2 linked regions of the Desulfopila inferna genome follow. The protein of the gene in region 1 interacts with the protein of each later gene in a pairwise test. Links are inferred from orthologs where the notes say so. Each region holds a gene or a part of one and is shown on either strand. Other genes may lie near its edges.

Region 1 (3,128 bases):
AAAGAAAGGCTTCCGGGTCGCCCTGCTGACGGGACAGGCATCCACGGAGAAGCGCGGTAAAATTGTAGGGACCGTGCAGAAAGGGGAGGTGCAGATACTTGTGGCGACACTGCAGCTTATCGGCGAGGGGTTCGATTGCCCCGGTTTGAATAATCTGTTTCTCACCACACCGATTACCTTTGAGGGCAGGCTTGTTCAGGTTATCGGCAGGATCATGCGCCCGGCCAAGGATAAGCAGCCCCGAGTCTATGATTACCTTGATCATAAGGTTTCGGCCCTGCGGAAGTCGGCGAATCAGCGCTACAAAATCCTGCGAAAGGTAATGGAACCCGCTCTTTTTCCAGAATAGGGAAAGATGATGGACCCGTCTGTCCCGGTAACTTCAACTTTGATGACTTTACGACGCGGTCATGGATTTAATAGTTGTATCCTCTTGGCCTCCTGTCGAACTACTTTAGCGTTTGCCGCCAATTTTGCGAATTTATCACCGGTTTGATGGACCAGCTTGAGTATTTATTTGCCAAAAACAGGTGAAAGAAGTATTGTAAGAGGTTACCTGGCGCATAAATGCAATGCGTCGGTCGGCGGCACCCGCTTTATGCGGGTGCTTTTTTTATTATCTGTCATATCTTTATCGATGACAGTCACACATATTTTTCGATGTAGATCGAAATGCAGGAAAAACGTATGGAACAGCAGAAGATCCGTAATGTGGCGATCATCGCCCATGTCGATCATGGAAAAACAACGCTGGTTGATCAGCTTTTCAGGCAATCCGGAATGTTTCGGGACAATCAGGCTGTGGCGGAGCGCCTCATGGATTCCAGTGATCTGGAACGTGAACGGGGCATCACCATTACCTCGAAAAACGGATCCTACAGGTATGGAGATCACCGCATAAACATTATTGACACTCCCGGCCATGCCGACTTCGGCGGCCAGGTTGAACGCGTTCTTCGTATGGCTGACGGCGCCCTGCTGCTGGTCGATGCTCAGGAAGGACCAATGCCGCAGACCTATTTCGTCCTCAAGAAAGCACTGGAAAACAGTCTGCCGGTCATTGTGGTCATCAATAAAATAGATAAACCGGCCGCCCGCTGCGATTGGGTTGTCGATCAGGTTTTCGATCTTTTCGTCAAACTCAACGCCCCCGACGATATTCTCGATTTCCCGGTGGTATACGCTTCTGCCAAGGAGGGATATTCCCTGCTCGATCCCAAGGATGAAAAAGAGGGCAGCGGTACCATGCACCATATTTCCGATATGATACTCGCTCATATTCCCGCACCGGTTGGCTCGCCGGATGCCCCGCTGCAGATGCAGGTCGGGACCATCGATTACTCACCCTATCTCGGCAGGCTGGGAATCGGCAAGGTAGTTAACGGCACCATGTCGATCAATCAACCTCTGGCGGTTGCCCGAAGAGACGGTTCCATTAAGCCGGTTCGGGTTTCGAAAATATTTCAATTTGAAAGCGACGGCAAGGTATCGATAGACTCGGCCTCGGTGGGCGAGATCGTTGCGGTTGCCGGAATGGAAGATGTTACCGTCGGGGTGACCTTTACCGATCTCAACGATCCCAGGCCGTTGCCGTTGATCCCGATCGATCCGCCGACCATTTCCATGAATTTCATCCCTAATGATTCACCCTTTGCCGGCAAGGAAGGGAAATATGTAACCTCCAGGCATCTGGAGGAGCGGCTCAACCGGGAAATACTCGCTGATGTGGCCCTGCAGTTTGAAAGTTTGACCGATGCCGTCGGTTTTAAGGTTTCCGGTAGAGGCGAGCTGCATCTTTCTATTTTGATAGAAAAAATGCGGCGTGAAGGCTATGAGTTTCAGGTTACCCGTCCTCAGGTCATTCTCAAGCAGGAAAACGGCAAGACCCTGGAACCCTATGAAACACTGACGGTTGATGTTGATGAAAAATATCAGGGCGCCGTTATGGAAAAACTGGGCAAACTCAAGGGGCAGGTTGAGGAGATGAGCAGTGAGCATGGCATGATCCGCATGGTCTTCAAGATACCTACCCGTGGCCTGCTGGGTTACCGATCTGAGTTCATGACCGATACCAAAGGCATGGGAATGATGAACTATGTTTTTTGCGAATACGGACCCTGGGCCGGTGATATAATCAACAGGACGAACGGGGTCATGGTAGCCAAGGAGCAGTGTACTGCCGTGGCCTATGCGCTCTTCAATCTACAGGAGAGGGGCAAAATTTTCGCCCATCCCGGAGACCCGATCTATCAGGGTCAGATCGTTGGAGAAAATGCCAGACCTGCCGATCTGGTAGTCAATCCTGCCAAGGGTAAGAAACTCACCAACGTCAGGGCTTCCGGTACAGACGACGCCGTTGTTCTGACACCTCCTGTTGAAATGACTCTTGAGGATTGCATCGCCTATATCAATGATGATGAGCTTGTCGAGGTTACGCCGAAGTCAATCAGATTACGGAAGAAAACCGGAGTGAGAGTTCGCGGCTAGGAGGCTGTTCGAGAATGCCCTCTCGGACAACCTATCAGGAGAGAGTATGAAAGAAATAGCATTGATCATAATTTCAGGTGGCATAGGGTTGGCAACTTTTTTGTTCATTGCCCGTAAATACGGCAGCAACTGTATTCCCTGAGTGATGATGTATGGATCCATAGGAATGGGTCTTTTTGTTTACTGGGTGTTGAGCCGGCTGTTACTCTAGGAGTGTGTTCTGTTCTATATTTATCAGCTGGCGATCAGGTTGCGGTTGGATAAACCTGACGGACTCGTAGAAACCCACGACGGATACGAAAACATTTGAAGATCTAACGAACTTGTCGGGCTTGAAGAGTTGGAAATTATTCCGCCTCAAGCCGGGCGCCATGTTGATTCAGACTTCTTGAATGTATAATAATCCTGCAGGATTTTGGCATGATCGAAGGCGAGTTCCGGTAGATCGTCCTGTTGAAAAAGTTCTGCCTCTGCCGCATCATCAGCGGCCCTGGGTACCCCTGACGCCTGGCCGATAAACACTGTGGAAGCGGTGTGGAAACGCGCATCTCTGCCGGGATCGGAATAGGTATGAAACTGTCTCAGGTTGACAACCTGCAGACCGGTCTCCTCTTCGGCTTCACGCCGGGCTGCATTTTCGA
Region 2 (3,197 bases), on another replicon or contig:
ATTATTTTTTGGAAAAAACAAAACAATAACCCGTAACCCCGCTAATGAAAAAAAAGTGATAATTCTGTAAACTCTATGGCAGTAGCATACTGCGGTTCTGGAGCCCGAGCGATGTCGCCGAAATTACAGTTTCCGTATATCTTATCAATATATCCACGGAGGTCAAGGCTATTTCCATATCAGCCGCTGCGTTGGTGAATTTTCCGAGATGACGGCGTCCTGTAAACCACAATCTCCAGAGGTTACACCACCCGCAGTTCGACATGGTCAGATAATAATGAGAGCTTCGCCTGATTGCCATGGAAACATCAGGGAAAGGGACTGTTTTGGGCTTTGGTATGGCGGATAACTACCGATAGTGGTAATGAGATTAGCATGGTATCGTGAAAATCCGACCCTCTTTTCGGAATTATTTTTCCAATCCGGTCGGAAGTCCGATAATCGAATACCTCATAATGAGAGAAAACTATTCCCGGTTGAACTTACCGGGGAATCGAGGATAGTAAATGGCTGGGGACTTTAAATTCATAGCCGGCTGTGCTGCCGGAATAGAGGGTTTGGCCGGAGAGGAAATCACCTCTTTCGGAGGTACAGGGGTAGATGTGGCGGTTGGAGTGGTCGGCTGGCGGGGCACCCTGGAAACGGCATATCGCGCCTGCCTGTGGTCCCGCTATGCCTCCAGAGTGCTGCTGGAAATACACTCCCTGAGTATTGATGACGGGGATGATTTATATAGTCAATGCAGAAATATTGACTGGTCTGCACATCTGGACAACAGTATGACTTTTGCGGTTTCCTCCACACTGGGAAAGAATGCGGTGATTCCGCACAGCCATTATGCGGCTCTGCGGGTAAAAGATGCCGTAGTTGATTTTTTCCGTGATACATGCGGTGATAGGCCGAATATATCAAGGGATAAGCCGGATCTGAAAATTCATCTGCATGTTCATGAAAATACCGCTCAGCTCTATATTGATCTCGGCGGTGAAAGCCTGCATAGAAGGGGATATAGAGAAACCGGCGGTGTCGCGCCCTTGAAAGAAACGCTGGCGGCGGCCATCGTTGCCCTGTCGGGATGGAACAGCGGGGTATCTTCTCGAACGACATTCCTGGATCCGATGTGCGGTTCGGGAACACTTTTGATAGAAGCTGCTCTGCTCTGGAGTGATTCCGCACCCGGACTGTCTCGCACATATTTCGGGTTCAATAAATGGCGAGGGCACAATGACGTTTTGTGGACGGACCTGGTTAATGAAGCAGTGGCTGTGGAAGAAAAAAGTTTTGCCGGGAAATGGCCGAGAATAATCGGTTATGACAGTGATCCCGCAGTGGTTGCCACGGCACGTAAAAACATAGCAAAGGCCGGGCTAGAAGACAAGATAGAGGTGCACTGTAAAGATGTCGCCTTTTTACGGCCGCCCAGTGATGAGGGATTTTTTGTTTCCAATCTTCCCTACGGCGAGCGCTTGTCTGAAAAAGAAGAGGTAAGGTTCCTTTACAACTGTGTGGGCAGGATTCTACGCGATCTTTTCAAAAACTGGAGGGCAGGAATTTTTATCTCCGATCCCGACGTTGCCGACCAGTTCAATATTGACATTGAAAGTAATTACCGACTATTCAATGGTCCGATCTCCTGCCGCCTGCTGGTCGGCAAGGTGATTTCCGATGAAGCACCTCCCTTCCACTGGCAGATCAAAGATGACACCGAAGTTGAAGAAGGCTCCGATTTCGCTAACCGTCTCAAGAAAAACTTTAAAAAAATCAGCAATTGGGCGAGCAATAATAGCATCAGCTGTTTCAGAGTGTATGATCGTGATCTGCCGGAATATAATGTGGCTATTGATATCTATGAAAAATGGATACTGGTGCAGGAGTACATGCCTCCCGCCTCCATTGATGCTGATTTGGCCAAGAAAAGATTTTCCAATGTTTTATCCAGTCTCCGCCACATCTTCCAGATACGGAGAGACCGGATCTTTTTAAAACAACGCCGTCGTCAACGGGGCAAAAGTCAATACCAGAAAAGAGAAATAAAAATCCGCTATCATCAGGTCAGGGAGGGAGAATGCTATTTTCTGGTGAACTTCCAAAATTATCTGGACACCGGACTTTTTCTTGACCACCGTCCGCTCAGGGCGAAAATAGCCGAGCTTGCAAACGGCAAACGCTTTCTTAATTTGTTTGGTTATACAGGTGCGGCAACGGTCCATGCGGCCAAAGGCGGGGCTGCTCTGACAACCACGGTTGATCTCTCCGGTACTTACCTTGAGTGGGCCCGAAAAAATCTGGCCCTCAACGGATTGAGCCTGAAAAGGCATGAGACAATAAAACAGGACTGCCTCTCCTGGCTGAGGGAGGCCCATGGGGAATATGATCTGATTTACATTGATCCACCGACTTTTTCCAACACCAAAAAAAAGAACCTCGTCTTCGACGTCCAGCGAAGCCATGCCGAACTTATAGATCGTGCCTCAAGGCTGTTGACGGAGCATGGAGTTATCCTTTTTTCGACAAACTATAAGGGGTTCAAAATGGACAGACAGATCTTAACCGACTTTGTGCTCGGGGATATCAGCAAGGAAACCATCCCTTTTGATTTTCAGAGAAACAGATCCATCCACTCCTGCTGGAAGATAATTAAAAAGAGATGAGGCGTTGTTGGAACCGATCTGTCTAAAAAATTAATGCATTGTATCTAGAACATAACATCGAACCATCTTTGAGAAAAGACGAGGTTCGTCAGTTGGCAGACTAAGGGTATTTGACAAAGAGCATCCCATCACTATTTTTGCTGAACACACTGTGTTGACAGGCTGAAAAATCAAAGCCCCAACCATTTTGGCGATTTTGTGGAAGGTATGATATGGTATGAAGAAAGACGATCAACGGAGAGAGTAACCTATGAAAAGTCTGGTTGTTGAAGATGATCCTCTTTCAAGGATGCTTCTGTTTTCTATCCTGTCGCGTTTCGGTGAATGCGATGCAGCTGAAAACGGCAAAGAGGCTGTTACCCGTGTGGAAAAAGCCCTTGAACTACAAAGACCCTATGATGTTATGTTTCTGGATATCATTATGCCGATCCTCAGTGGTCAGGAGGCTCTTTTGGAAATCCGGAAAATCGAAAGGGAGCATGGTATCAAGGAGCTTCATTTTCTCAAGGTGATAATGGTAACGGCCATGATGGATTTTGAAAACAT

What was found. The genes of interacting proteins can lie anywhere in the genome.
Region 2: the proteins of typA (region 1) and rlmKL interact in binary tests that used the Escherichia coli proteins (3 or more experiments, as listed by UniProt). The link is inferred for Desulfopila inferna from one-to-one orthologs.

The regions. Positions count from the first base shown.
Region 1 is NZ_JAFFQE010000006.1:115,050-118,177, reverse strand. Bases 186-3,087 are described here. They hold typA (translational GTPase TypA), read left to right. Parts: upstream 186-687; coding sequence 688-2,487; downstream 2,488-3,087. Other genes in these bases: JWG88_RS15170 (NUDIX domain-containing protein), read right to left, coding at 2,845-3,087; JWG88_RS15180 (DEAD/DEAH box helicase), read left to right, coding at 186-349. In the rest of the region: more of JWG88_RS15180, read left to right, coding at 1-185; more of JWG88_RS15170, read right to left, coding at 3,088-3,128. UniProt on the Escherichia coli protein: A 50S ribosomal subunit assembly protein with GTPase and nucleotide-independent chaperone activity, required for 50S subunit assembly at low temperatures, may also play a role in translation.
Region 2 is NZ_JAFFQE010000002.1:616,629-619,825, reverse strand. The notes cover bases 108-3,078. They hold rlmKL (bifunctional 23S rRNA (guanine(2069)-N(7))-methyltransferase RlmK/23S rRNA (guanine(2445)-N(2))-methyltransferase RlmL), read left to right. Parts: upstream 108-506; coding sequence 507-2,651; downstream 2,652-3,078. Other genes in these bases: JWG88_RS06715 (response regulator), read left to right, coding at 2,902-3,078. Also shown: more of JWG88_RS06715, read left to right, coding at 3,079-3,197. UniProt on the Escherichia coli protein: Specifically methylates the guanine in position 2445 (m2G2445) and the guanine in position 2069 (m7G2069) of 23S rRNA. Methylation occurs before assembly of 23S rRNA into 50S subunits.